2 regions of the Xanthomonas sp. NCPPB 3005 genome follow, and region 1 is predicted to be linked to the other one. Evidence: riboswitches for the same ligand, from Rfam matches in the RefSeq annotation. Region 1 holds a riboswitch; the other holds the start of a gene.

Region 1 (14,828 bases):
ACTTCGATCCGCCAGCCGTCGCCGTCGCGCGCCAGGCGCAACTGGAACGGTGCGGCGCCGTGGCGCTCGGCATTGCCGATCAGGTTGCCGAGCGCGCGCTGCAGCGCCATCGGCTTGGCGTACAGCGGCGCCTGCGCCGGCAGGTCGACGTCCCAGGCCGCCTGCGCCGCGCCCAGCGCATGCCGGCACAGTTCGACCAGGTCCAGCGGCGCGCTGGCCTCGTCGCGGCCGTCGCGCGCATAGGCGATGAACTGCGCCAGGATCGCGTCGATCTCGCCGATGTCGCGTTCCATCCCCTCGCGCAGTTCCGGCTCCACCTGCGGCAGCAGCGCCAGCGCGTACTGCAGGCGGGTCAGCGGCGTGCGCACGTCGTGCGAGATGCCGGCCAGCATCAGCGTGCGTTCGGCCGCGGCGGTGCGCACGTCGGCGCTGGCGTCGGTCAGGGCCCGTGCCAGGTCGTTCACTTCGCGCGGGCCGCCGCTGACCACCGGCACGGCGCCGTCGCCGCGCACCAGATGCGGTGCCGCCTGCGCCAGCTGCCGCAGCGGCAGCACCAGGCGCCGCGCGAAATAGGCCGCCGCCAGCCACACCAGCAGCGCGCAGGCGGCCAGCAACGCCACCGAGAAGCGGCGTACGCCGTGGCCGCGGCGCTCGCCGGCGAACGACACCCACAGCGGATCGGGCGTGGCGAGCTTCAGCCACACCGCGCCGTCGCCGTGGCCGCGGCGCAGCTCGCGCCCCGGGCCGAGCTGGTCCGCAGCGCGCCGTTGCAATTCGTCGGCCAGCGGCCCGCTGCGCGCGTCGACCACCGGCGGCGGCGCGTGCCGGACCTGCAGCCCGGCCTCGCGCAGCGCCGGCTCCAGCGCCGCCGACGACGGCGAGCGCTGCAGCGCCTCGGCGACGTTGGCGAAGCCGTCCATCGCCCGCAGCAGTTGCTGCGCGGCCGGGCGCAGCGCCAGTTCGCGGCCGAGCAGCAGCGCCAGCAGGCCGGCCCCGGCCAGCACCAGCGCGATCACCAGCGCCAGTTGCCCGAACAGGCTGCGCGGCCAGCCATCGCCGACGTGGCGGGTGCGGCTCATGGCGCGATCTCCGGCGGCACGTACACGTAGCCGATGCCCCACACGGTCTGGATCAGCCGCGGCGTGCGCGCGTCGTCCTCGAGCAGCTTGCGCAGCCGCGCCACGGTGACGTCGATGCTGCGCGCGAAGGCGTCGTGCTCGCGGCCGTGCGCCAGGCTCATCAGGCGGTCGCGGCTGAGCGGCTGCTGCGGATGCCGCAACAGCACCGACAGCACCGCGAACTCGGCGGTGGTCAGCTTCAGTGGTTGCCCGTCGCAGCTCAGTTCGCGCCGGCCCAGGTGCAGGCGGAAGCGGCCGAAGCCGATCTCGCCGCCGTCCGGCTGCGGCGCGCCGGCGCCGGCCGGCCGCGTGCGCCGCAGCACCGCACGGATCCGCGCCAGCAGCTCGCGCGGATTCACCGGTTTGGGCAGGTAATCGTCGGCGCCGATCTCCAGGCCGACGATGCGGTCGACCTCGTCGCCCTTGGCGGTGAGCATCACGATCGGCGTGGTGTCGCCCTGGCCGCGCAGGCGCCGGCAGATCTCCAGGCCGCTCTCGCCGGGCAGCATCAGGTCCAGCACCACCAGGTCGTAATGGCCGCGCGCAAGCGCGTGCTGCAGCTGGGCGCCGTCGGCCACCGCCTTCACCGAGAAGTCCTGGCTTTCCAGATAGCGGCGCAGCAGTTCGCGCAGGCGTTCGTCGTCGTCGACCAGGAGCAGGCGGGCAGGGGCGTCGTTCATGGACGCCACTATCGGTTGCGCCACGGTCGCCCGGCAACGCCCGCCGTGCGGACTTTGTAAGCGGATGTTTCCGCCGCCGCCCGCAGAAACATCCGCTGGTCACACCGCAACACCTTGTGCCCGCAGGCGGCCTACCGTGGCTCCACCGCAGCCACCCGCTGCCTATCCGGAGAGGACACGATGAAAACCTTGATGCACAGTTCGATCTTGCTGCTCACCCTGGCCGTGGGCGGTCTGACCGCCCTGGCGGCGACCGACGCGCAGGCGCGCGAACGCACCCGCACCCGCACCGCCAGCCATGTGGACGGTGCCCGCAGTGCCGCGGTGAATGCCAGCGCCAGCGGCGCCAGCGGCAGCCGGGCGCGGGCGCGCCAGTGGCAGGCCGACGGCCAGGGCAACGCGTCGGGCACTAGCGGTGGCACCGCCAGCGGCGTCAACGGCGGTTCGGCCACGCGCCAGGGCGCCTTCTACCGCAACGCCGACGGCAGCGCCGGCCGCCAGGGCAGCGCCAGCGTCAGCGGCGCCAACGGCGGCAGCGCCAGCAGCAGCGGCAGCGTCGCCAAGAGCGCCGACGGCAGCGTCACCGGCAGCCGCCAGACCAGCGCCACCGCCGCCAACGGCGCCAGCTACCAGGGCTCGACCACGGCGGCCGGTGGCAGCGTCAGTCACACCGGCACCTGCACCAATGCTGCCGGCGAGGTCGTGGCCTGCCGCCCGTGACCACGAGCCGCGGGCGCGGCGACCGCACGCCCGCGGCGCCCATCGTCTCCCGTTGCGGCGCAGCCTGCGCCGCAACGCCTTTGTTTCCCCTCTATTTCCGTTTCCCGAGGATCGCCATGAAGCTTGTCATTGCCTGTGGAGTGCTGTGCAGCCTGCTGTTGGCCGGCACCGCCGCCGCCCAGACCACGCCAACCGCGCCGACCGCCGCACACAAACAACAGCTGCAGCAGCGGCTGAAGGCGGCCGACGCCAACGGCGACGGTCTGATCAGCCGCAGCGAGGCCGATGCGTCGCTGCCGCGCATCGCCAAGCGCTTCGATGCGCTCGACGGCAACCGCGACGGCCAGTTGTCGCCGGACGAGCTGCGCGCGGCCATGCAGGCCATGCAACAGGCCAAGCAGCGCGAACCCTGAGCCGGCGATGCGCCTCTGGTTGCCACTGCTGGTGTTGCCGTTGCTGGCCACGGTCGCCGCGCTGGAGGCCTGGGTCTGGCGCAGGCGCGGTCGTCGCTACGACTGGAAGGCCTACTGGGCCTCGCTCGGCGATGCGCTCGGCCGCGCCGCGCTGGGCCTGCTGCTGCAGGGCGGTGCGGTCGGCGCGCTGCTGTACGCGGTCTGGCCGCTGCGGGTGGCGACGGTCGCGATGGACCGGCCCTGGCACTGGCTGGCGTTGTTCGTGGGCCAGGAGTTTTGCTACTACTGGATGCACCGCGCCGATCATCGGGTGCGCTGGTTCTGGCTCAACCACGCGGTGCATCACTCTCCCCAGCAGTACACCCTGGCCAATGCCTACCGGCTGGGCTGGACCGGCAAGCTCACCGGCGCGGCGGTGTGCTTCGCGCCGTTGGTGTGGCTGGGCTTCCCGGTGCCTTACGTGCTCGGCGCGCTGGCGGCGAACCTGTTCTACCAGTTCTGGCTGCATACCGAGCTGATCGGACGCCTGCCGCGGCCGCTCGAATGGGTGTTCAACACGCCGGCGCACCACCGCGTGCACCACGCCAGCAATCCCGAATACCTGGACTGCAACTACGGCGGGGTGCTGATCGTGTTCGACCGGCTGTTCGGCAGCTTCCGCGCCGAGCGGCCCGGGGTGCCGCCACGCTATGGGCTGACGACGCCGCTGCGCAGCCACAACCCGGTGACGATCGCCTTCCATGCCTGGCCGCCGCTGCTGCGCGACCTGCGCCGCGCCCGCGGCTGGCGGCAGCGCCTGCGGGTGCTGTTCGGCCCGCCCGGGGCAGCGGTGACCGACGCGCCGACCGACGCCCCGCGCAGTTAGCGCAGATCGGCGTGGCCGGCCGCGCCCGGCCAGCCGCCGACGGGGTCGCCGAGGCCCTTGCGGCATGGGCGCTACGGCCGTTTCCACGCCCGCTCCGGCGCCCCGCTGCAGGGATGTGCGGCCTCGCCACGGCAAATGGTTGCCCCGCTTGGGTTTTCGGTTTTGTGACTACATTTAGCGTTGACGACGCCCGGGGACCCCACTATCTTGTGGTGGTCGGTTCCAGCAGCCACCAGGCTGCGGGATCAAAAGGGAAGCCGGTGCGGCGCGCGAGCGCTCAGGCCGGCGCTGCCCCGCAGCGGTAATTGGGAACGAACCCGTCACCCGCACTGAGGCGCCCTGCCTTGGGAAGCGACGGGCTAGGAACCGGCCATCGGCCGTCGCCCATAAGCCCGAAGACCTGCCGACAGCCGCGCGATGCACACAGCGCGGCGCCGACCGTTGAATCTCCGGGGGGAGATGGTCGGTGAAGCGTTGACCGCCCGCAGGCTCGCGCCTGCGCCGTCGCGGTCTCTGCGACACCGCGTCTCCACCCTGCTGATCCGGTCGGACCGTTGCCTGCGAGGGTCAGGCAGCCGGGTGCACCACGCTTGGAGACCTTCATGAGCCAGACCCACAGCCTGCCGGCCGCAGCCCCCCTCGACACCGCCGATGTCGACCCCACGCCTGCCGCCGCCGCTGCCGCGCAGCCCGATGCGGCCGCCAGCGAGCCGAGCAACGACCAGCGCGCCGTGACCTGGATCGTCAAGGACGGCGGCAACCGCCGCATGGCCTTCGACCGCTCGCGCCTGCAGCGCACCCTGGACCGGATCCATGCCGAGTTCCCGCAGCTGGACGTGGCCGACTACGAGCGCAAGGCGTTCGCCTTCGTCGAGAAGAAGGAAAGCCTGTCGGCCGACGAGATGGTCGACTACCTGATCCGCGAGGCCGAGTCGCGCGTGGACATCGCCACGCCGGAGTGGGAGTACTTCGCCGCGCGCCTGTACCTGCACCGCCTGTACAAGCGCGCCAGCAAGAACCGTTTCTACGATGCCGGCGAGAAGTACGGCTCCTACGTCGGCCTGCAGGAAAGCCTGGCCGACCGCGGCGTGTACTCGATCGACATCCTCAAGAACTACTCCAAGGACGAGCTGGCCGAAGCCGGCCGGATGATCGATCCGGAGCGCGACAAGCTGTTCGCCTACAACGGCCTGTACCTGCTGGCCACGCGCTACCTGGCCACTGACAACTCGCGCAAGGTCTACGAACTGCCGCAGGAGCGCTGGCTGACCATCGCGCTGTACCTGATGCAGGACGAGAAGCCGCGCGAGCGGCGCATGCAGCTGGTCGGCGAGGCCTACTGGGCGCTGTCCAACCTGTACATGACCGTGGCCACGCCGACCCTGGCCAACGCCGGCAAGATCGGCGGACAGCTGTCGAGCTGCTTCATCGACACCGTCGACGACAGCCTGCAGGGCATCTACGACTCCAACACCGACGTGGCGCGCGTGTCCAAGCACGGCGGCGGCGTCGGCGCCTACCTGGGCTACGTGCGTTCGTCCGGCTCGGCGATCCGCGGGGTCAAGAACTCCAGCGGCGGCGTGGTGCCGTGGATCAAGCAGCTCAACAACACCGCCGTGTCGGTGGACCAGCTCGGCCAGCGCAAGGGCGCCATCGCCGTGTACCTGGACATCTGGCACCGCGACATCGAGGCGTTCCTGGACCTGCGCCTGAACAATGGCGACCAGCGCCTGCGCGCGCATGACGTGTTCACCGCGGTGTGCGTGCCGGACATCTTCATGGAAGCGGTGGAGCGCCGCGGCGAGTGGTACCTGTTCGACCCGCACGAGGTGAAGGAGGTCAAGGGCTGGTACCTGCAGGACTTCTTCGACGAGAAGCGCGGCGAAGGCAGCTTCCGCGCCCGCTACGAGGAAGTGGTCGCCGACGAGCGCATCGGCCGCAAGGTGGTCAAGGCCATCGACATGCTCAAGCGGATCATGGTCAGCCAGCTGGAGACCGGCAACCCGTTCATGTTCTATCGCGACGAAGTCAATCGCATGAACCCGAACAAGCACCAGGGCATGGTCTATTCCAGCAACCTGTGCACCGAGATCCTGCAGAACATGAGCCCGACACGGGTCATCCAGGAGATGATCAGCGGCGACCAGATCGTGACCACCAAGCAGGCCGGCGACTTCGTCGTGTGCAACCTGTCCTCGGTGAACCTGGGCCGCGCGGTCACCGCGCAGCCGGACCTGCTGTCGCCGGACGTGCTGGAGCGGCTGATCCGGGTGCAGGTGCGCATGCTCGACAACGTGATCGACCTCAACGACCTGCCGGTGCCGCAGGCCACGATCACCAACCAGAAGTACCGCGCGATCGGCCTGGGCACCTTCGGCTGGCACCATCTGCTGGCGCAGAAGGGCATCGAGTGGAACTCCAGGCAGGCCGAGGACTACTGCGATGAGCTGTACGAACGCATCAACTACCTGACCATCCAGGCGAGCCTGGCGCTGGCCAAGGAGAAGGGCGCGTACAAGGTGTTCAAGGGCAGCGACTGGCAGAACGGCGAGTACTTCAGCAAGCGCGGCTACGACAGCGCCGAGTGGCAGGAACTGGCCGCGCAGGTCAGCATCAACGGCGTGCGCAACGCCTGGATGATCGCGGTGGCGCCGAACATGAGCACCGCGCAGATCGCCGGCTCCACCGCCTCGATCGACCCGATCTACAGCGCGTTCTACTACGAAGAGAAGAAGGACTTCCGCCGTCCGGTGGTGGCGCCGGGCCTGACCGTGGACACCTATCCGTACTACGAGAAGGGCGCCTACCGGGTCGACCAGTTCGCCAGCGTGCGCCAGAACGCGCGCCGCCAGCGCCATGTCGACCAGTCGATCAGCTTCAACTTCTACGTGCCCAGCACCATTCGCGCCAGCACCCTGCTCGACCTGCACATGACCGCGTGGAAGGAAGGCCTGAAGACCACCTACTACGTGCGCTCCAACGACATCGACATCAGCGAATGCGAGTGGTGCTCGAGCTGATCGCCACCCCGTAGCGGCGCCTGCGCGCGCATGGCTTCCCACTGGGAACGCCATGCGCGTGGTGCGCCGCTCCCGCATCGCCGCGCCGCCTGCCGGCGCGCTTCACCCCACTACCGAATCCGACCCATGGCCATCGCGCTCGACCGCATCAAAATCCTCGAACCGATGCATCCCAACCGTTCCACCGGGATCATCAACGGCACCACCAGCGGCATCCTCAACTGGAACGACATCCCGTATCCGTCGTTCTATCGCGCGTACAAGGAGCTGTCGACCAACTTCTGGATCCCCGACGAGGTGGACATGAAGGGCGACGCCAAGCAGTACGGCGAACTGTCGGCGCGCGAGAAGAACGCCTACGACTCGATCATCGGCCTGCTGGCCACGCTGGATTCGCCGCAGACGCGCTTCATCTACAACGTCGCCGAATACATCACCGACCCGGCCGCGCACGCCAACGCGGCGATCATCGGCCAGCAGGAAGTGATCCACAACGAGAGCTATTCCTACGTGCTGGCCTCCATCGCCGGGCTGGCCGACCAGAACCGCGTGTTCGAGATCGCGCGGACGCACCCGACCATCATCGCGCGCAACCAGCCGATCATGCAGGCCTACGACGACTTCATGCGCGAGAAGACCGCAGAGACCCTGCTGCGTTCGCTGATCCAGTCCTCGATCCTGGAAGGCATCAACTTCTATTCCGGCTTCGCGTATTTCTACAACCTGGTGCGGCAGAACCGCATGACCGGCACTGGCAAGATCATCAGCTTCATCAACCGCGACGAGCTGGCGCACACCAAGTTCATCAGCGAGCTGATCCGCGCCATCATCGGCGAGAACGCCGAGCTGCAGACCAACGAGCTGACCGACTACGTGCACCAGGCGTTCGAGCACGCGATCCGACTGGAGACCGAGTGGTCCGCCGAAGTGCTGGACGGCATCGAGGGCATCGACGTGGACGAGATGATCCAGTACGTGAAGTACCGCGCCAACAAGATGTCCGGCATGCTCGGCATCGAGAAGCTGTACACCGACGCCAGCGACAACGTGATGCCGTGGATCAAGGCCTACGCGGATAACTTCACCGAGACCAAGACCGACTTCTTCGAGATGCGCAACGCCAGCTACAAGAAGACCAACTCGGACAACGGCTTCGACGATCTGTGAGGGGCCGGGATTGGGGATTCGTGATTGGGGATTGGCAACAGCAAATCCCCGTGCTCTGACGAATCCCGAATCCCCAATCCCCAATCCCCGCCTCATGAACATCCTGCTCGCCTACGCTTCGCTCAGCGGCAACACCCGCGACGTCGCCCGCCGCGTGCATGCGCAGTGCGAGGCGGCCGGGCATCAGGTGACCTGGATCCATACCGACCTGCAGACCCTGCACGGCGCGCTCGGCGACGCCGCGCGCGCGGCGGACTTCGACCTGCACCTGCTCGGCAGCTGGAGCGACAACGCCGGGCGTACCCCGGCGGAGATGAAGCGCTACATCGCCGAACTGGTCGAGGCGGCCGGCAAGGATGTGGAGGTCGCCGCGTTCGGCACCGGCGAGACGCAGTGGGGGCTGGAGTACTACTGCGGCGCGGTCAAGCGCATCGCGCGTTTCTTCGGCAGCGCCTACCCGTTGCTGGAGATCGAGCAGATGCCGCACGGCGACCGCGACAACGCCGCGATCGACGCCTGGTGCGCGCAGGTGCTGGCGCTGCGCGCCGCGCGTGCGCTGCCGGCCGGCGCCGCGCCCGTGGCGACCGCCGCCGAACCCGCGTTCGGCAGCGCGGCCGGGTTCGCCTCGACGGCGTTGCCGCTGCACGGCAGCGGTTGACGCCGCATTGGTCCATTCGTTTTGCTGGCATCGCCGGCGTCGGGACATCCCGCGCCAGGCATACTCCGACATCAGACAAGGTTCCGCACCATGTTCACCACCATCACCGTCGCCACCGCCGAACAGTTCGCCGACGCCATCGCCGCGCATCCGCGCGTGCTGGCCGATTTCAACAAGGACAACTGCCCCGGCTGCCGCATGCTCGACAAGTCGCTGGAGCGCTTCGCCGAGAGCGACAGCGCGCAGGGCGTGACCTTGCTCAAGGTGAAGATGGAGGACGTGGGCGAGGACTTCTTCCGCGCCCAGGGCCTGCGCCAGACGCCGACGCTGATGCTGTTCCGCCAGGGCGAGGAAGTGGCGCGGGTGCCGGGCTTCGTGCCGCCGGCGAAGATCGACGAAGCGGTGCGCGCGCATCTGGGCTGAGCGCTCGCGGCAAGGCTCTCCTGTAGGAGCGGCTTCAGCCGCGACAGGTTCTACCCGGAGGTCCTGTCGCGGCTGAAGCCGCTCCTACAGGAGCACGTCCGCGCGAACACCCCACACGCTACGCGCCGTACTTGACCTCAACTATGCTTGAGGTCGTCCAATGCTGGCTCCCGCACAAGGAGCCACCATGCGTATCACCCGACTGAGCCTGCCCGCCAGCGATCCTGCGGCAAGTACCGCTTTCTATCGCGACGTCCTGCAACTCCCGGTCGCGGCCACCACCCAGGTGCGCATCGGCTGGAGCCTGCTCGATCTGGTGGCCGCCAACGCCGATGTCGGCAGCGTGCATCTGGCGTTCAACATCCCCTCGACTCGCTTCGACGCCGCCTGCGGCTGGCTGTCCCAGCGCGTGCCGTTGCTGCGCGATCCGCTGGGCGAATCGCGCTTCGCGCTCGACGCGGCGTGGCAATCGCAGTCGGTGTATTTCGCCGGACCCGACGGCGCGGTGCTGGAGTTGATCGCGCGCAAGCCGCTGCCGGCGCACGCCGTCGCCGACGGCGCGTTCTCCGCGGCCGAGCTGCTGTGCATCAGCGAGATCGGATTGCCCAGCGCGCAGGTGCCCGCGGTTGCCGCCGCGGCGCAGGAGCGGATGGGACTGCCGCCGTTCATGCCGGTATCCGACGTATTCGCGCCGCTCGGCGATCACGAAGGCCTGTTGATCGTGGTCGATGCGCAGCGGCGCTGGTTCCCCGAGCAGCGCCAGCTGCCGTTCGCGCAGGGCGTGCGGGTGGTCGTCGAAGGCGTGCACTGCGGACAGGTGTTGCGCGACGCGGCGGGATGGGACGTGGTGTCGCGGTGAGCCCGTCGGCCCACGCTGCACCTGTAGGAGCGGCTTCAGCCGCGACAGGCGTTACCGAGAAGGCCTGTCGCGGCTGAAGCCGCTCCTACATGTGGGACCCAGGAAGGTGCGGTGCTACCCGCGCTTTCCCGCCGCATGCGCCTGCGCCAGTTGCCACAGATGGCGCACCACCGGCAGCGCCTGTGCGGTGGCCGGCAGCGCCGCCAGCGCCAGCCGCGCCATCGGTACGCGGCCTTCGATGTCCAGGTAGCGCACGCCGGGCAACTGCACCTGGGTGGTCGAGGCCGGCACCACCGAGACGCCCAGTTCGGCGGCGACCAGGTTCACGATCGACGACATCTGCGGCGCCTCCTGCTTGATCTGCAATTCGAAGCCGGACTGGCGGCAGGCTTCGAGGATCTCGTCGTACAGGCTGGTGCCGAAGCTGCGCGGGAACAGGATGAACGGTTCGCCGGCCAGCGCCGACAGCGGCGCGCGCCGGCGCCTGGCCAGGCGGTGCGCGGCCGGCACCGCGATCTTCATCGGCTCGTCGGGAAACTTCAGCAACTGCAGCTCGGGCGGCGTGACCACGCTGTAGCGGATGAAGGCCGCATCCAGGCGCCCCTGCACCAGCGCGGCGAGCAGGCCGGCGGTGTTGGTTTCCTCCAGCGCCAGCGCCACCGCCGGCCAGGCGCGGCGAAAGTTGCGCACCAGCGTCGGCACGATCGGGTTGAACGCGGCCGAGGCGGTGAAGCCCAGCCGCAGCACACCGCTCTCGCCGCGCGCGGCACGGCGGGCGGCGTCGCCGGCGCGTTCCAGGTCGGCGAGCACGCGCCTGGCCTCGACCCGGAACGCGCGCCCGGCCTCGGTGAGGTCCGCGCCGCGCGGGGTGCGCACGAACAGCGGCGTGCCCAGTTCCTGTTCCAGCGCGCGGATCTGCTGGCTCAGCGGCGGCTGCTGGATGCCCAGCTGCGCCGCGGCACGGGTGAAATGCCCGGCCTCGGCGACGGCCAGGAAATAGCGCAGATGGCGCAGTTCCATGTCATATCCAGAAGATATGGAGAATGCCTGGATCATATATTGGACACCGGATCGACGCAGGCAAATACTGGCCGCCCTTGTTCGTTGCCGCGCCGTCGTGACCACTTCCAGCCAATGCCCGCCGCTACAGGCCGTGGCGGACGCGCCGCTGTTGCGCATCCGCCTGGCGCTGTTCCTGGCCGGTTTCGCCACCTTCTCGCTGCTGTACAGCGTGCAGCCGTTGCTGCCGGCATTCGCGCGCGAATTCGGGGTCGACGCGGCGACCAGTTCGCTGCCGCTGTCGCTGGCCACCGGCGGCCTGGCGATCGCGATCTTCTGCGCCGGCGCGGTGTCGGAGAACCTTGGCCGGCGCGGGCTGATGTTCGTGTCGATCGCGTTGGCGGCGCTGCTCAACCTGCTCGCCGCGTGCCTGCCGCATTGGGGCGCGCTGGTCGTGGTGCGCGCGCTGTCCGGCGTCGCCCTGGGCGGCGTGCCGGCGGTGGCGATGGTGTACCTGGCCGAGGAAGTGCCGGCGTCCAAGCTCGGCGCGGCCACCGGTCTGTACGTGGCCGGCAACGCGTTCGGCGGCATGGTCGGGCGCATCGGCATGAGCGTGCTCACCGATCATTTCGACTGGCGTACCGCGCTGGCGGCAGTCTCCGCGATCGACCTGCTGGCCGCGGTCGGCTTCGTGCTGCTGCTGCCGCCCTCGCGGCATTTCGTGCGCCGCCGCGGCATCAACCTGCGTTTCCATCTGCAGGCCTGGGGCGGGCATCTGCGCGACCGCTACCTGCCGTGGCTGTTCGCGATCCCGTTCCTGGCGATGGGCGTGTTCGTCAGCGTCTACAACTACGCCGGTTTCCGCCTGGGCGGGCCGGAATTCGGGCTCAGCCAGAGCCAGCTCGGGATGATCTTCAGCGCCTACGTGTTCGGCATCGTGTCCTCGTCGGTGGCCGGCGCCGCGTCGGACCGCTTCGGCCGCGGCCCGGTGGTGCTGGCCGGCATCGCGGTGGCGGCGCTGGGCGTGGCGCTGACCATCGCGCACGTGCTGGCGGTGGTCATCGCCGGCATCGTGCTGCTGACCATCGGCTTCTTCATCGCGCACTCGGCCGCCAGCGCCTGGGTCGGCCGCCTCGGCGGGCGCAACAAGGGCCATGCCGCGTCGCTGTACCTGCTCGCCTACTACAGCGGCGCCAGCCTGATCGGGTCGCTCAGCGGCGCGGCCTGGCAGCACGGCGGCTGGAACGCGCTGGCCGCTTGCTGCCTGCTGTTGCTGGGCATCGCCCTGGTCGCCGCGCAGGTATTGCGCCGCGGCGCCGACGACAGCCGTCCGTACGGCCGCTTCGGCCCGCATCCGCCGCGCGGCGAATAGCGGATGGGGAATGGGAAGTGGGGAATAGGGAATCGGTAGAACAGAGCAAAGGCGATTGCCCGTGTTTTCCGATTCCCGATTCCCATTTCCCCACTCCCGGCATCATCGGCGCGTCATTGCACCGAGTAGGTCACCGACAGGCTCACGTTGGCATAGCCGCCGCTGCCGCCGACCGGGCGGATGAAATAGCTGCCGGACACCGGTAGCGCCATCTGCACGTTCTGCGTGGTGCCGCTGCGCACCGAACTGTAGTCGGCATCGCTGCCGTCGGCGCTGGGCGCGCGGATGGCGCGCACGTAGAGCTTGAGCTGACCGCTGCCACCCAGCGTTCGGATCTGCAGGTTGCGCGCGTTGAGCGGCAGGTCCAGCCGATACAGCGTGCCCTGGCCTGCGGCCGCGGACAGCTTGCCCAGCGTGCCCGGCCCGATGCCGACCGCGGTGGCTTCGTCGCCGCCGCCGCTGGCGCCGGCGGCGCGCGCCACCGCTTTGCCGGCGTTGAGGATGCCGGCACCGATGCGCAGGGTCGGCTTGACCGGGAACACGTTGGAGGTCTGGGTCAGGATGTCGCGCAGCTGCGAGATCGAGGGCATCGGCCGGCCTGCGCCGATCGCCGCGCTGATCGCCAGCGCGGCCACGCCGGCCACGTGCGGCGAGGCCATCGACGTGCCGGCGTAGCCGGCGTAGACCGGCTGGTCGGGGCCATGTGCGCCGTTGTTGAGGGTCGACCAGACCAGGCCGGTGCGCACCGAGCCGCTGCCGCTGGACGCATCGTTGGCATACACGCCGCCGCCGGGCGCGGACAGGGTGATGGTGTTGCCGTAGTTGGAATACGAGGCGCGGCCGCCGGTGATGCCGGTGGCGGCCACGTTGATCACCCCCGGGCAACTGGCCGGCGTGAACGCCGCCGCGTCGGCGTTGCTGTTGCCGGCGGCCACCACCACCAGGGTGCCGCGTGCGATCGCGCCAGCGATGGCCTGGGCGGTGACCGCGTCCTCCGTGCAACTGCCGTAGCCGCCCAGGCTCATGTTGATCACCTCGGCCGGGTTCGGGTTGTCCGGCACGCCGTCGACGTGGCCGCCGGAGGCCCAGACGATGGCGTCGGCGATGTCGGCGGTACTGCCGCCGCAGTGGCCCAGCGCGCGGATCGGCAGGATCCTGGCGTCCGGGGCGATGCCGGCCATGCCCAGGCCATTGTTGGTCCGCATCGCGATGGTGCCGGCGACGTGGGTACCGTGCCAGGAACTGTCGGTCTGCTCGTCCGGCTGCGCGCAGCCGCCGTTGGCGGTCAGATACTTGTCGTCGGTGGTCCAGTCGCCGGTGTCCCAGCCGCCGGGCACGCGTCCGTTGCTGGCGCGGCCGGACATCAGTGCGTCGCTGATGAAGTCGTAGCCGGCGCTGGCCAGCGAGGTATCCAGGTCCGGATGCGCGGTGATGCCGGTGTCGATCACCGCGACCACCACGCCCTGGCCGGTGCCGTACTGCCAGGCCGGCAGCAGGTCGATACCGCCGCGGTTGGCGTAGCCGGTGGTCTCCGGCGCCAGCGTCTCCAGGTGGCCGTCGGGCGTGCGCAGGTGCCACTGCACCACGTAGCCTGGATCGTTGGGCGCGGCGACCGCGCTGGCGTTGGCCTGGACGGTGCTGCGCACCGGCTTGAGGATCAGGTTCGGTTCGACGTGCGCCACCGCCGGATCGGCGCGCAGACTGGTCATCAGCGTCTCCAGCTGCGATTGGCTCAGTGCGCGGTTGGGGCGCACCAGATCGGCGCCGATGGCGAGCCGGCGCACCCTGCTCAGCGCCGGCGCACTCTGCCGATAGGTGCTGGACCAGGTCGACGTGGTGCTCGGCGCGGCCATGATCTGCCTGAGCCTGCTCGCGGCGGCGCTGGCGTCGCGGCGCTCGCTGCTGCCGTCGCGGTAGGTCACGATCAGGCCGTCGTAGACCTTGGACTGGCCGGGCGTGGCGCTCTGCAGGACGGAGAAGCGCGGCGCGGTCTGCGCGTGGGCGGTGGAGGCGAGCGCCAGGCTCAGCGACAGGGCCAGCAGGGTGCGGGGAAGCGACGGGACGGTGGTCATGTCTGTCTCTCTACGAGGAGGGTGATGAGGAGCGCCGGCCGCGCGATGCGGCAGGCCGGCGGAAAACGGTGCGTGGGGGGGGGGCGGCCGGCGCGCCCGGCGCGCCGCCGCGGCATCACCAGCTGAAGCCGGCGCCGGCGGAAACGCTCTTGTCGTTGCCGGAGAACGCGCCGCCGAGCGAGACGCTGGCGCGGTTGCCGATCGCGCGCTGGTAGCCCACCGCCAGCGCGCTCTCGCCGCCTTGCGAGCCGACACCGACACCCACGCGGTTGGCGCCGGCCAGCCCCGAGGTGTTGACCGCCATGCCGGCATAGGCGGCACTCATCGCGCCCATGCGGTCGATGCGCCGGTCCACGTCGTGGAAGCGGCGATCGGTGTCGCTGCGCAGCGTGGTCAGGTTGTCGTCCCAGCCCGACAGGCGGCTGTCGGTGTAGGCGTTGGCGCTGCTCAGCGTGGCGCTGT
Region 2 (14,828 bases), 560 kb from region 1:
TCGATGTCGTTCGAATCCCTGGGCCTGGCGCCCTTCCTGCTGCGTGCGTTGGCCGAGCAGGGCTATGAAACCCCCACCCCGATCCAGTTGCAGGCGATTCCGCTGGCGCTGGCCGGCCACGACCTGATGGCCGGCGCGCAGACCGGTACCGGCAAGACCGCCGCGTTCGGCCTGCCGCTGCTGCAGCACCTGGGCACCTCGCCGCAGCCGGTCGGCAATGGCGCACGCAAGCCGCGCGCGCTGATCCTGACCCCGACCCGCGAGCTGGCCACCCAGGTGCACGACAGCCTGCGCGGCTACAGCAAGTACCTGCGCATCCCCAGCACCACCATCTACGGCGGCGTCGGCATGGGCAACCAGCTCGACGCGCTGCGTCGCGGCGTGGACCTGCTGATCGCCTGCCCGGGCCGCCTGCTCGATCACCTCGAGCGCCGCAGCGTGGACCTGTCGGGCATCGAGATCCTGGTGCTGGACGAAGCCGACCGCATGCTCGACATGGGCTTCCTGCCCTCGATCAAGCGCATCCTGGCCAAGCTGCCCAAGCAGAACCGGCAGACCCTGCTGTTCTCGGCGACCTTCGAGGAAGGCATCAAGCAGCTGGCCCGCGAGTTCATGCACAACCCGCAGGAAATCCAGGCCACGCCGAGCAACACCGTCGCCGACACCATCACCCACCGCGTGCACCCGGTCGACGGCACGCGCAAGCGCGAGCTGCTGCTGCACCTGCTGGCCGCCGATTCGCGCATGCAGACGCTGGTGTTCGCGCGCACCAAGCACGGCGCCGACAAGCTGACCATGTTCCTGGACAAGTCCGGGCTGAAGACCGCCGCGATCCACGGCAACAAGAGCCAGGGCCAGCGCCTGCGCGCGCTGAGCGACTTCAAGGCCGGCCGCATCACCGTGCTGGTGGCGACCGACATCGCCGCGCGCGGCATCGACATCGACCAGCTGCCGAAGGTCATCAACTACGACCTGCCGATGGTCGCCGAGGACTACGTGCACCGGATCGGCCGCACCGGCCGCAACGGCTCGCAGGGCGAGGCGGTGTCGCTGGTGGCGCAGGACGAGGCCAAGCTGCTGCGTGCGATCTCGCGCATGCTCAAGCGCGAGATGGACATCCGCGACGTACCGGGCTTCGAGCCGTCCACGCCGATCCGTTGGGGCAACAACAATCCGGCCGACGAGCGTCCGGGCGGCCAGCGTCCGCCGCGCAAGAGCACCCACGCACGGCGTCCGCACGGCGACGCGCCGCGCCCGCACGCGCATGCCGGCGCCAAGCCGGCCGGCGGCGCCCAGCCGGGCGGCGCACGCCGCCAGGGCGAGCGCCGTCGCAGCGGCGGCCAGCCCAGCGCCGCGCGCTAAGCGCAGCCGACCGCAGCACCACCAACGCCGCCTCCGGGCGGCGTTCGTGTTTTCGCGACGCACCACCATCGCGAGACCGCAGCAGTGCCGGCGATCCGCCGGCCACTTCCCCCGCCACCTACAATGACGCCATGGATATCTTCAAGAGTTTTACCCTGGAGGCAGCGCACCGCCTGCCCAACGTCCCGCCCGGCCACAAGTGCGCACGGCTGCACGGGCATTCGTTCCGGATCGAGCTGCACGTCAGCGGCGAACCTGGCGCCGACACCGGCTGGGTCATGGACTTCGGCGACATCAAGGCCGCGTTCCGTCCGATCTACGACCGCCTCGACCACCACTACCTCAACGACATCGAGGGACTGGAGAACCCGACCAGCGAACGCCTGGCGATCTGGATCTGGGAACGGCTCAAGCCGGCATTGCCGCTGCTGAGCGAGGTGGTGGTCCACGAGACCTGCACCTCTGGTTGCCGGTATCGCGGTCCTGCTTGAGGCGGGGAGTCGGGATTGGGGATTGGGGATTCGCAAGGGCGGTTATGACGGGACCTGACGGATGTCGGGTGGCCGGTCCGCTCCGAGCGGCCGGTGGGCGCAATCGGTGGCTATCCGATGGGCGGACGAGCCGTGCCGGAGCTGGCCAACCGGGCGCCAACCCATTGATCTGAAAGTCAGTTTGAACGAAACCTGAGCGGCTTCAGAAAATAATGTTGCATTGCAGCAGAATGCGCGTATGTTGCACTGCAACAGCAATCAGCATTCCCTTGGAGTCGCATGATGTCCGCTCAGTTCAACGATCAATTCAGCAGCTACACCCAGCAGTTCGCCGCCGCCGCTTCGCGCGCCAACCGCCTGGCGTTGGAAAGCGCTGAGAGCGTGTTCGGCGTGCAGTTGAAGACCTTCGAGAAGAACGTCGCCGCGACCACCGGCTTCCTCGGCGAGCTCACCGAAGCGCGCGACCTGGGCAGCGTGCAGTCGCTGTGGCCGAAGGGCCTGCAGATCGCCCGCGACAATTTCGAGCGGCTGGCCACGGCCAACCAGGAAGTGTTCGGCCTCGGCCTGAAGACCTCCGAAGCCATCGGCCAGCTCGCCAAGAGCCAGTTCGAGGCGGCCAGCGACCAGGCCGCACCGAAGGCCAAGACCAAATAAGTCCACTGCGGCGCAGCCGCACGACTGACCAGTGGTACGCGCGGGTCCCTCCCCCCGCGCAGCCAAGACCCGGTAGATCCCTCCCTCTACCGGGTCTTTTTTATGGCCGGGATTTGGGATTCGGGATTTGGGATTCGCAAGTGCGGGCGTTCCTGCGCTGCCTGCCAGGGCCTAGGGCCGAAGTTTTCCAGTCCGGCATCCGGGCTGAAAGCCCCTCCTTCACAACAGTCCTTTCCTCGCGAAAGCGGCTAGTGCGCTGCGTGCGCTTCCGGCCAGGCGCGGGCTCAGTCCTGCGCCATCTGCACGCCCTGCCATGGGCGCAGCGACGCCGCCAGCGCCGCCGGGTCCGGATGCGGCCGATACGGCAAGCGTCCCCAGCACGGTATCGGCAGCCGCTCCTGCAGCATGCGCATGTTGGCGTCGATGCGTTCCATCGCCGGATCGATCTCGTTGCCGATCCAGCCGATGCAGCGCAGGCCGTCGGCGGCGATCGCCGCGGCCGTGAGCCGGGCGTGGTTGAGGCATCCCAGGCGCAGGCCGACCACCAGCACCACCGGCAGCGCCAGCGCGCGCGCCAGATCGGCCTGCTCCAGGGTCGCCGACAGCGGCGCCGCCCAGCCGCCGACGCCTTCCACCACCACCACGTCGGCTTGCGCACGCAACCGCGCGAAGGCGTCGGCGATCGGCCCCATTTCCACGCACACCCCGGCATCGGCGGCGGCCAGTTCCGGCGCCAGCGGCAGCGGCAAGGCGTAGGGGTTGAGGTCGGCATAGTCCGGGCGCGGCATGCTCGCCGCCTGCAGCGCCAGCGCATCCTCGTTGCGCCAGCCGTCCGCGCTGCGCTCGCAGCCGCTGGCGACCGGCTTCATGCCCACCGCCGTCTGCCCGCGCGCGCGCAACGCGTGCAGCAGTGCGGTGCTGGCGACGGTCTTGCCGATGCCGGTATCGGTGCCGGTGACGTAGAAGGCGGGGAAGCGCATCGTGGCAGGATCCTCGAGGTCGGCGCATGCGGCGCGGGCGCGCAGGATAGCCGGCGCGCCGCGCCGCGTCAGCGCTGCCCGGCCTTTCGCCGGTGCGCCCGGGACTGGCGCCTCGGGCTACCGCTCTGCCTCGCGCCTCGACAGGCGCCGGCGCACAGGCCGCCATCGGCCGCTGCTAGACTCGCGCGATGTTCGCTTCCTCTTCGCTCACCGGCAGCAAGCCGGAACAGTACGCCCAACTGCTCGCCCAGGCCCGTTCCCTGGTCAGCGGCGAGCCCGACCGCATCGCCAATGCCGCCAACCTGGCGGCGCTGGTGTACCACGCGTTGCCGCGGCTGAACTGGGTCGGTTTCTACCTGTACGACGGCAAGGAACTGGTGGTCGGGCCGTTCCAGGGCCTGCCCGCCTGCGTGCGCATCCCGCTGCACAAGGGCGTGTGCGGCGCCGCCGCCAGCACCGGCCAGACCCAGCGCATCGACGACGTCGAGGCCTTTCCCGGGCATATCGCCTGCGATGCGGCATCGCGCTCGGAACTGGTGGTGCCGCTGCTGCGCGCTGGCGAGCTGATCGGCGTGTTCGACCTGGACAGCCCGGACCTGGCGCGCTTCGATGCCGACGACCAGCACGGCCTGGAAGCGATCGCGCAGGTCTTCGTCGACGCACTGCGATGAGCCGGCGATGAGCACCGAAAAACTGCGCAACATCGGCCCCAAGAGCGCGGCCTGGCTGCGCCAGGTCGGCCTGCGCACGCAGCAGGACCTGGCCGCGGCCGGCGCGGTCGGCGCGTTCCTGAAGGTCAAGCGCGCCGGCTTCAAGCCCAGCCTCAACCTGCTGTATTCGCTGGAAGGGGCGCTGACCGGCTGCCATTGGCAGGAACTGCCCGAGGCGCGGCGCGCGCAACTGCTCGGCGAGCTGGACGCCGCGGCGGCGCAGTTGCCGGCGCAGCGCGGCCTGCCGGTGGCCGGACCGGTGGCGACCACCCATTTCGACCGCGACGGCGACCGCAGCGACACGCCCTATGCGCAGGACGCGTACGACGCATCCGACGACCACGAACGCGACGACGGCCACGCCAGCGAGCGCGACGACGGCTGATCCGCGCGCAACAGCGGCGATCGCGTACAATCGCGCCGCTTCAAGGTGACCTGCCGGCTCCGGCCTGCAGGTTGAAACGGGAAGCCGGTGCGTCTTGCGACAAGGCCGGCGCTGCCCCCGCAACGGTAAGCGATCCGCGCTGACGACTTGCGCCACTGTGCCTCGGGCATGGGAAGGCGTCGCAGCCGGGAGTCCGACTCCCAGATCGCCAGCCCGGAGACCGGCCTTGCAGTTCACTGGTTGCGATGCGGAGGGCGTCGCGGCGTGCCGCGCCGCGTCTGGCGCCGTCCGCTTGCACCTTCCGTTCGCGACTCCTTCGCCGTCACAGCGCGTCCGCGCGCCGGAGTTGCCCCATGTCGTTCCGCCTGCTTTCGGTCGCGATCGCGTCCGCCCTGTCCCTGCCCTCGCTGGCGCTCGCCGCCGATGCCGCCACCGACCTGGACCAGGTCCTGGTCACCGCCACCCGCACCCAGATCTCGGTCGAGGACAGCGTGGTCCCGGCGCAGGTGATCGACCGCGCCGAGATCGAGCGCAGCCAGGCCACGTCGCTGGCGCAGCTGCTGCAGGGCCGCGCCGGCATCGGCGTCTCCAACCAGGGCGGGCTGGGCAAGCTGACCACGCTGAGCCTGCGCGGCAGCGAATCGGATCACATGCTGGTGCTGGTGGACGGCGTGCGCATCGGCTCGGCCAGCGCCGGCCTGGCCGCGTTCCAGGACCTGCCGCTGAGCCAGATCGACCGCATCGAGATCGTGCGCGGCCCGCGCTCGAGTCTGTACGGCTCCGATGCGATCGGCGGCGTGATCCAGATCTTCACCCGCCGCGGCGGCCAGGGCCTGCAGCAGAACCTGAGCCTGGGCGCCGGCAGCAACGGCCTGCGCGAGGCCAGCGCCGGCTTCAGCAACCGCGGCGAGCGCGGCTGGCTGTCGGTGCAGGGCGGCTACCAGAAGACCGACGGCATCAATGCCTGCAACGGCTCGGCCACCCTGTTCGCCGGCTGCTACGTCGACGAGCCGGACCGCGACGGCTACCGCAACACCTCGCTCAGCGCGCGCGGCGGCTATGCGCTGAGCGACACGCTGCGCATCGAAGGCCAGGCGCTGAACATCGACAGCCGCAACGAGTACGACGGCGATGCGCTGTTCGCCGGCAACGAGGCCGACAACACCCAGCAGGTGTTCGGCGGCAAGCTCGACTGGACCCCGTCCGAGCGCGTGCACCTGGCCGCGCAGCTCGGCCGCAACACCGACCAGGCCGACAGCTACTACCACGCCGCCGGCAGCGACACGCGCAGCTTCGTCAGCACCTTCGACAGCCGCCGCGACACCGCCTCGCTGCAGGGCGACTTCGGCCTGGCCGAAGGCCATCTGCTCAGCGCCGGCGCCGACTGGCAGCGCGAGGAAGTCACCGGCACCACCGCCTTCGACGTGGACCAGCGCGACAACACCGGCGTGTTCGCCGAGTACCAGGGCCGCTTCGGCGCGCAGCAGGTGCAGGCCAGCGTGCGCAGCGACGACAACGAGCAGTTCGGCCAGCACACCACCGGCAGCCTCGGCTGGGGCCTGGCGCTGGACGGCGGCTTCAAGCTCACCGCCAGCCTCGGCACCGGCTTCAAGGCGCCGACCTTCAACGACCTGTACTACCCGTTTTCCGGCAATCCGGAACTGAAGCCGGAGAAGTCCAAGAGCGGCAACCTGGGCGTGGCGCAGTACGCCGACAGCTGGAACTGGACGTTCAACGTCTACGAGACCCGGGTCGACGACCTGATCTCCTACGATGCCGCCACCTTCCTGCCGGTCAACGTGGACAAGGCGCGGATCCGCGGCGCCGAGCTGACCGGCTACGCGACGCTGGCCGGCTGGGAACTGTCGGCGCAGCTCAGCCACACCGATCCGCGCAACCGCAGCGACGGCGCCAACCGCGACAACTGGCTGGCGCGGCGCGCGCAGGACACCGCGCGGCTGGACGTGGACCGCGGCTTCGGCCCGGTCAAGCTCGGCGTCACCGCGTTCGGCAGCGGCCACCGCTACGACGACGCGGCCAACAGCGTGCGCCTGGCCGGCTACGGCACGCTGGACCTGCGCGTGGAATACGCGTTCGCGGCGGACTGGACGCTGCAGGCCAAGGCCAGCAACGTGTTCGATCGCGACTACCAGACCATCAGCTGGTACAACCAGCCGGGCCGCGAGTACGCGCTGACCCTGCGCTACGCGCCGGCGGCGCGCTGAGCCCCCGCAGCGGGCTACGCCGGACGGCGTGGCCCGCTGCGCATGCATTCATCGCAGGCATGCGCGCGCGACGCGACGTGTCTCGCCCAACGCGGGTTCGGCGATCGGGCGCCACCGGCGCCGCTGGCAACATCCGTCGCGTCTGACGCCGCGCCATAGGCTTCGCCGTGCGTCGCGCGGCATGGCCCAGGCACCGCCTTCAGGGCATGGGGGACGACGTCCGCGCTTCCTCGATGAGCCAGTCCGCCAGCATCTGGATTGGCGCATCGTTCAACCGGATCGGTTCCGGCAGCACAAGACAGAAGGTCTTGGAGATCGACGTGCCGTCGGGCCATGGCGCAACGAGCCGCCCGGCGGCCAGCTCGGCCGCGACATAGAGGCGTGGTACCAGCGCGACACCGAGACCGGCCAGCGCCGCCTCGATCGACATCGCGTGGAGATCGTAGCGGGCGCCGATCGCCGGATGCGTCAGCCCCATTCCGGTTTCCTGCGCATAGCGCTGCCAGGCGTCCGGGTTCTGGCGGCGATGCAGGCGTGGCAACGCGTCGAGCGCCGTCGCGGCGTCTTTTCCAGCGAGCAGCGCCGGATGGCAGACCGGCACCAGCACCTCCTGCCACAACCGATGCGTGCGCATCCCCGTCCAGGCCGGGTGCTCGAAATGGATGGCCGCATCGAAACCGCTGCCGGCCAGGACGAAAGGCTGCATGCGCTCGGCCAGATGCACGGTGATGTTCGGGTGCCGGGTCTGGAAGTGTTTCAGGCGGGGAATGAGCCAGCGTGTGGCGAAGGTCGGGAGCACGGCGATGTCGAGGCTGGCCCCGTCGCTGCGCTGGCCCATCAGGTACTGGCTGTCGCGTTCCAGCCGGTCGAGCGTCTCGCGCACCTGTGCCGCATAGCGCTCGCCGTTCGGCAAGAGCCTGACCCGGTTGCCGATCCGGGCGAACAAGGTGACGCCCAGAAAATCTTCCAGCCGGCCGATCTGGCGGCTGATCGCGCCTTCGGTCAAGGCAAGTTCCTCGGCCGCACGCGCGAAGCTGGCATGCCGGGCAGCCGCCTCGAATGCCATGAGCGCGGAGTGGCTGGGAATCTTGCGGCGCATGTACGGCTCCAACGCGGTGATACGGCATTCGACCCGTCCACCATGACATCGAGTCACTGAAGCGTGATCGAATATCGATATTCGCGCTGAAAACGCCGGCCTACCATGAGCGGACATCAACGAAAGGCAAGGCCGACGCAATGATCTACACGGTGGAATGCAGCTTTGCCGATCCCGCCAGCGAAGCGGAATGGAACGACTTCTACAGCCTGGACAAGCTGCCGGCGCTCATCTCGGTGGAGGGCTTCCACAGTTCGCAACGCTTCAAGGCCTTGCGCCGCGGCTACCCCACCTATCTGGCAGTGCACGCGATCGATGGCCTGCACATCCTGACCGGCGAGGACTATCGCCGGAAGGGCGGCGGCAACTTCGCACGCTGGCAACAGCACATCGTCGACTGGCATCGCAACCTCTACGCCGGCCTCGATCGGGCCCCCGCCGTGGGCAGCCACGAAGTGCTGTTGTCGAGTGCCACCGGCGCCGAGCCGCTGATCGGGCTGGGACTGACTCCATGCGCCATGCATGCGGTGGAACTGGAGAAATGTCCGGAGCGCCGCTGGCTGGCGACGCTAGACCGCACCAGGCTGCCTGCGATGGATCGGCTGCCGGAGGACGTGCACGTCTACGCGCCGATGACCGCGCAATTGACCAGCGGCCACGGCAGCGCCTCCGACGTGGCGCGCTAGGACCGCCGATGCCGAACGTCACCCTCTTCCTGCCGGCGCGCACGATGCCGCCGGACACGGCGCTCTCGGACCTGACCGAGCAATGCACCGACCTCTGCACGGGCCTGCTTCTCGCCGCTGTGGAGAACGTGCATGTCATCTACGTCCCCGTCCTGCATGGTCGCGGCCACCCCATCTTCGCGGACGTCCGCTACCGGCTCGCCGCGACGCGCACGCCAACGGTCATGGCGCAGTTCATGGAAGGGCTCGATGACGCCATCCGGCGAGCGACCGGCTGCCAGGCCCGCATCCGCTGTTTCGGCTACGCGGCGCACTGCATCCATGCACGCAACTGATCGGCGATCCGGAGAAATGCGATGACGAAGGACGTTTTTCCGAGCCAGCGGATCGGCGATTTCACCATCACCGCCATCAGCGACGGCTATCTCAGCGTCGGCCTGGACGCGCTCTTGCACGTGGGCCCGGCCGACGCCCTGCAACTGCAGACCGATGGGCGGGTGGAGGACGCTTGCGCAGTCCATATCAACTGTTACGTGGTGCGTGGTCGCGGCCGCACGATCCTGATCGATGCCGGCGCCGGCGGCTTCAAGCAATGGGGCGGCCGGCTGCTGGACAACCTGTCGCTGGCAGGCCTGCGCCCCGCACAGATCGATGCGATCCTGCTGACCCACGCCCATCCCGACCATGTCGGGGGACTGATCGACGCCTCGGGAGACGTCGCCTTCCCGAACGCCGAACTCGTCGTGCAACAGCGGGAGGTCGCGTTCTGGCAGGACGACGGCAACCTGAGCCGCGCTGCCGCGCGCGCCCGCGGCAATTTCCTGCTTGCGCGCCAGGTGTTCGACGGCTATCGCGACCGGCTGCGCATCTTCGATGCAGGCGAGGTGTTGCCTGGCATCGCTGCCCTGCCGCTGCCAGGGCATACAGCAGGGCACACGGGCTATCGGCTCGACGCCGGCGATCGCAGCCTGCTGGTCTGGGGCGACATCGTGCATTTCCCGCAGATCCAGGTGCCGCATCCGGAGGTATCGATCGTCTTCGACCAGGATCCGGTGCTTGCAGGCGCGACACGGTCGCGGCTGTTGGATCTGGTCAGCACGGAGCGGCTCCTGATTGCCGGCATGCACTTCGGCGAACTCGGCTTCGCACGCATCGAGCGAACCAACGCGGCCTACGCTGTGACCTACGCGGCATGAGAGCGGCGTCTTCTCCATCTGCGGATCGGGAGGTCGCGGCAGAGCCGTGATGGCTGAGGCGACGACCGCGGGGTCGGCGCCGGCCAATGCAGCCACGCCGCTGCGGTTACGTTGCAGGCGGCGAAACGGTCCCCTGAGCGCGATTGGCAGCCCGCATCACCCCAGTGCCAGCAGCTCGCGCATGTCGTCCATCAGCAACACCACGTCGGCCGTGGCCAGGTCCAGGTCGCGCGGATAGCCGTAGCGCACCAGTGCGGCCGGCATGCCGGCGGCGTGCGCGGCCTGCAGGTCGGTGCCGGAATCGCCGACCATCAGGCAGTGCGCCGGCGGCTGCGCGAACTGCTGCGCCAGGTGCAGCAGCGGCAGCGGGCTGGGCTTGCGCTCGGGCAGGCTGTCGCCGCCGAGCGCCGCGGCGAACGCATCGGCCACGCCGAGATGGCGCAGCAGCGGCTGCACGAACGCCGAGGGCTTGTTGGTGCACAGCGCCAGCGTGACGCCGCGCGCGCGCAACTGCGCCAGCGCCTCGGCCACGCCCGGATACAGGCGCGGGCTGCGCAACAGGCATTCTTCGTAGTGGCGCATGAAAGCCGGCATTACCGCGTCGATCGGGGTGGCGTCGTGCGCATGCCGCCACGCGGTCTCGACCAGCTTGCGCACGCCCTCGCCGATCCAGCCGAGCACGGTGGCTTCGGGCACGCGCGCCAGGCCGAAGTCGGCCAGGGTGCGATTGAGCGCTTCGGCGATATCGGCGCCGCTGTCCACCAGGGTGCCGTCCAGATCGAACACCACCAGCGCGTACGGAAATGTCATTTCAGTCCTCTGTGCGAAACGCGGCCTGCATTGTAGGCGCCGCGCTCAGTCGCGATCCCAGTACGGCACCTCGCCGAAACGCGCGACCAGGAAATCCAGGAACGCGCGGACGATCGCCGGCTGCTGCCGGCGCGAGGCGTACACGCCGAAGATGTCCATCGTGTCCAGTTCGTGGTCGGGCAGCACGCGCTGCAATTCGCAGCTGCGCAGCAGCGCCGCGGCCTGGTAGGTCGGCAGCATGGCAATGCCGGCGCCGGCGCGCACCGCCTCCAGCAGCACGGTGGCTTCGTTGGCGGTGAAGTTGCCGCTGACCGCCACCGACACCGGTTCGCCGCGATAGCGCAGCGGCCATTCGTGCCTGCCCACGTAGTGATGGCCCAGGCAGTTGTGCGCGGCCAGGTCGGCGGCGCTGTGCGGCGCGCCATGCCGCTGCAGATAGGCCGGCGCCGCGCACAGCACCGAGCGGCACACGCTCAGGCGCCGCGCGATCAGCCCAGGGTCGACGCGGTGGGAAATGCGTACCGCCAGGTCGATGCGCTCCTCGACCAGGTTGACCGTGCGATCGGCCAGCAGCATGTCCACCCGCGCCTGCGGGTAGCGGGCCACGAACTCGGCCGCCGCCGCGGCCAGATGCGCCTGCCCGAACGAGGCCGAAGCGGTGACGCGCAGCTGTCCGTGCGGCTCCGGGTCGTCGCTGGCCAGTTCGTCGCGCAGCGAGGCGCCGATCGCCAGCATCGGCCGGAACCGCGCCAACGCGGTCTCGCCGGCGCCGGTCAGGGTCACCCGCCGCGTGGTCCGGTGCAGCAGGCGCACGCCGAGCCAGCGCTCCAGTTCGGCCAGATGGCGCGAGACCATCGCCCGCGACAGGTCCAGCGCCTCGGCGGCCGCGGTGAGACTGCCGCGCTCGGCGACTTCGACGAACACCGCGATCGCGGTCAGACGGTCCATTTGCTCGTTCCACGCAACAAATTGGCGACTTATACGCTGTTTATCGCGCTAATTGCCAGGACTAGGCTGTGCGCATCCCGTCCACCCTCCCCGGAGAACCTCGATGCACATCGCCCTGTTCGGCGCCACCGGCAACATCGGCCGCCATATCGCCCAGGAAGCCCTGCGCCGCGGCCACGCGGTCACCGCCCTGGTCCGCCGCACGCAACCGTTGCCGCCGGAACTGGACGGCGCCAGCATCGTGCTCGCGTCGCTGGACGACCGCGCCGCCCTCGCCGCCGCGGTGCGCGGCCACGACGTGCTGGCCAGCGCCTACGGCCCCAGCGCCGCGGCCGCCGATACCATTCCGGCCGTCGCCCAGGCGCTGATCGAGGTCGCCCGCGACGCCGGCGTACAGCGCCTGCTGGTGGTCGGCGGCGCCGGCAGCCTGGAAGTGGCGCCGGGCGTGCAGTTGGTGGACACGCCGAACTTCCCCGACGCCTACAAACCCTACGCGCTGGCGCACCGTGCCTCCCTGCAGCATCTGCAGGCCGCTACCGATCTGGAGTGGACCTTCTTCGCGCCAGCCGCCGAGATCGGCCCCGGCGACCAGCGCGGCGGCGTGCGCACCCAGGCCACCGCGCTGCTCAGCGATGCGCAGGGCCATAGCGCGATCAGCTATGCCGACTACGCCAGCGCCTTCGTCGACGAGATCGAACGCCCGCAGTACCTGCGCCAGATCGCCACCGCCGCGTACTGAGCGCAACGCCGGGCAGGCGGCAGCGCGCGTGCCGATGGCGCCGCGCAGTCGCCCCCCGCCGCGGCCGCAGCACGGTCGCGGCCCGATTCCCGCACGCCATGCCGACGCGTGGCGTCGCCTTCTCCGATGGAGTTCCGCATGCCGTCCCTTTCGTTGTCGCGCCTGAGCGCTACGCTGATCCTTGCCCTCGGCCTCGCCGGCGCCGCCGCCGCGCACGCCGCCACCGGCACCGCCGCCCACGCCGCGACTGCCGCCGCCAGCGCCGCACAGCCGGCCGCCGCGCCGCTGCAGGTGCAGGTCTACCACCCGGACGCGAACGCGATCTTCGGCGTCGCCTCGGTGCTGGTCAGCGGCGCCAGGGACGCGGTGCTGGTCGATGCGCAGTTCTCCGCGGCCGATGCGCGCGCCCTGGTCGCGCAGATCCGCGCCTCCGGCAAGCGCCTGACCACGATCTACGTCAGCCACGGCGATCCGGACTACTACTTCGGCCTGGACGTGCTGACCCAGGCGTTCCCGCAGGCCAAGCTGCTGGCCAGCCCGGCGACCGTGGCGCATATCCGCCAGACCCAGGCGCAGAAGCTGCAGGTGTGGGCACCGAAGCTGGGTGCCGACGCGCCGCAGCGCATCGTGCTGCCACAGCCGCTGCACGGCGACCGCCTGCTGCTGGAAGGCCGCGAACTGCAGATCGTCGGCCTGGACGGCGCGACCCCGGACCGGACCTTCGTGTGGATTCCGTCGATCAAGACCGTGCTCGGCGGGATCCCGGTGGTGGCCGGCGAACACGTGTGGATGGCCGATACGCAGACTCCGGCATCGCATGCGCAGTGGCTGGCCACGCTGCAACGGATCCAGGCGCTGCAGCCGCAGCAGGTGATTCCCGGACATTTCGTGCCGGGCGCGGCGCAGGACCTGGCCGCGGTGCGCTTCACCGCCGACTACATCCGCGCCTTCGACGAGGAAACCGCCAAGGCCAAGGATGCGGCCGCGCTGGTCGCGGCGATGCAGCAACGCTATCCGCAGCTGGGCGGCGTGGACACGCTGCAGCTCAGCGCGAAGGTGGCCAAGGGCGAACTGCGCTGGCCATGAACGAACTGCCGGCGCGCGGCTCAACGGAACAGCCGCCCCTGCGCCTGCCCCGGTTCGCGCTCGTGGAAGCCGGCCAGGCCCACGCCGACCAGGCGGTAGCGCGTGGACGCGGGCAAGTCGACGCGCTGGCGCAAGGCCAGCGCGATATCGGTCAGCGCCTGCAGCGATTCCGGCGGTTGCTCCGGGGTGAAGCTGCGGGTCAGGATGCGGAACTGCGCGGTCTTCAGCTTCAGCACCACGGTGCGCGCGACGCGCTCGGTGCGGCGGGTCGCGTTCCAGGTCTTTTCCGCCAGTTGCCGGATCGCCGGCTCCAGCGCGTCCAGCGCCAGGTCTTCGGCGAAGGTGTCTTCCGAGGAAATCGACTGCACCTGCTGGTCCGATTCCACCGGACGCTCGTCGATGCCGCGCGCACGCTGATACAGGCGCAGCCCGAAGCTGCCGAAATGCGCTTCCAGCTCCGCTTCGCCGTGCGTGCGCAGGTCGCCGACGGTGACGATGCCCAGCGCCGCCAGCTTGGCCTGCATCACCTTGCCCACGCCGTGCACCTTGCCGACCGGCAATGGCGTCAGGAACGCCTCCACCTGGTGCGGGCGGATCACGAACTGGCCGTCGGGCTTGCGCCAGTCCGAGGCGATCTTGGCCAGGAACTTGTTCGGCGCGATGCCGGCCGAGGCGGTCAGTTGGGTTTCCTCGCGGATCTGCGCGCGGATGGTCTGCGCGATCTCGGTGGCGGTGGTCAGCTCGCCCTTCGGCGCGGTGACGTCGAGATAGGCCTCGTCCAGCGACAGCGGCTCGATCATGTCGGTGTGGCGCTGGAAGATCTCGCGCACCTGCCGCGACACGGCCTTGTAACGCGCGAAATCCGGCGGCACGAAGATCGCGTCCGGGCACAAGCGCTCGGCGCGCAACGCCGGCATCGCCGAGCGGATGCCGAACACGCGCGCCTCGTACGACGCGGCGCACACCACCGAACGCATGCCGCGCCAGGCCACCACCACCGGCTTGCCGCGCAATGCGGGATCGTCACGCTGCTCCACGGACGCGTAGAACGCATCCATGTCGACGTGAATGATCTTGCGCATCGGCCCTGCACCCTACGCCAGCGAACGGTAGCCGCATGATAAGCCAGGCCTGCGCATGCGCTGCGAACGCATGCCTTGATTTCGCTCAGCGCGCCGCATTGCAGCACTGCCTACGCTACGCGTGCGTACGGATAAAACGTTTGATTGAAAGCGCGAGCGTCGTGCACGCTTGCGCGCCTCGACTGTCTGCCCTGGGAAATTCGCTCATGAGCCGCCTCACTTCGTATTCACGCGAACACCTTCTCGCCAGCGCGCGCGGCGAACTGTTCGGCGCCGAGGCCGCACGCCTGCCCAACGATCCGATGCTGATGTTCGACCGCATCACCCACATCGACGACAACGGCGGCGCGCACGGCAAGGGCGTGGTCCGCGCCG

The links. A riboswitch is a leader RNA that binds a small molecule or an ion and turns the genes downstream of it on or off. The one in region 1 is predicted to bind cobalamin.
Region 2: linked by a shared signal. The riboswitch ahead of btuB (TonB-dependent vitamin B12 receptor) and the one ahead of AB8810_RS22550 (ribonucleoside-diphosphate reductase subunit alpha) in region 1 are both predicted to bind cobalamin.

What each region holds. Positions count from the first base shown of each region.
Region 1 is NZ_CP166096.2:5,192,330-5,207,157, reverse strand. It holds gene AB8810_RS22575 (ATP-binding protein) at 1-1,079, opposite strand, end outside; gene ompR (two-component system response regulator OmpR) at 1,076-1,798, opposite strand; gene AB8810_RS22565 (hypothetical protein) at 1,991-2,518, shown strand; gene AB8810_RS22560 (hypothetical protein) at 2,635-2,931, shown strand; gene AB8810_RS22555 (sterol desaturase family protein) at 2,939-3,796, shown strand; cobalamin riboswitch at 3,997-4,219, shown strand; gene AB8810_RS22550 (ribonucleoside-diphosphate reductase subunit alpha) at 4,399-6,816, shown strand; gene AB8810_RS22545 (ribonucleotide-diphosphate reductase subunit beta) at 6,943-7,983, shown strand; gene AB8810_RS22540 (flavodoxin) at 8,078-8,641, shown strand; gene AB8810_RS22535 (thioredoxin family protein) at 8,732-9,064, shown strand; gene AB8810_RS22530 (VOC family protein) at 9,252-9,923, shown strand; gene AB8810_RS22525 (LysR family transcriptional regulator) at 10,038-10,943, opposite strand; gene AB8810_RS22520 (MFS transporter) at 11,041-12,294, shown strand; gene AB8810_RS22515 (S8 family peptidase) at 12,408-14,366, opposite strand; gene AB8810_RS22510 (YadA family autotransporter adhesin) at 14,482-14,828, opposite strand, start outside.
Region 2 is NZ_CP166096.2:4,636,423-4,651,250, forward strand. It holds gene AB8810_RS20025 (DEAD/DEAH box helicase) at 4-1,362, shown strand; gene queD (6-carboxytetrahydropterin synthase QueD) at 1,494-1,853, shown strand; gene AB8810_RS20035 (phasin family protein) at 2,136-2,507, shown strand; gene bioD (dethiobiotin synthase) at 2,792-3,487, opposite strand; gene AB8810_RS20045 (GAF domain-containing protein) at 3,676-4,158, shown strand; gene AB8810_RS20050 (TfoX/Sxy family protein) at 4,166-4,582, shown strand; cobalamin riboswitch at 4,609-4,826, shown strand; gene btuB (TonB-dependent vitamin B12 receptor) at 4,936-6,807, shown strand; gene AB8810_RS20060 (LysR substrate-binding domain-containing protein) at 7,007-7,906, opposite strand; gene AB8810_RS20065 (sugar ABC transporter) at 8,047-8,592, shown strand; gene AB8810_RS20070 (hypothetical protein) at 8,601-8,927, shown strand; gene AB8810_RS20075 (MBL fold metallo-hydrolase) at 8,949-9,788, shown strand; gene gph (phosphoglycolate phosphatase) at 9,945-10,598, opposite strand; gene AB8810_RS20085 (LysR family transcriptional regulator) at 10,644-11,546, opposite strand; gene AB8810_RS20090 (NAD(P)-dependent oxidoreductase) at 11,650-12,285, shown strand; gene AB8810_RS20095 (MBL fold metallo-hydrolase) at 12,424-13,371, shown strand; gene dinB (DNA polymerase IV) at 13,392-14,453, opposite strand; gene fabA (3-hydroxyacyl-[acyl-carrier-protein] dehydratase FabA) at 14,660-14,828, shown strand, end outside.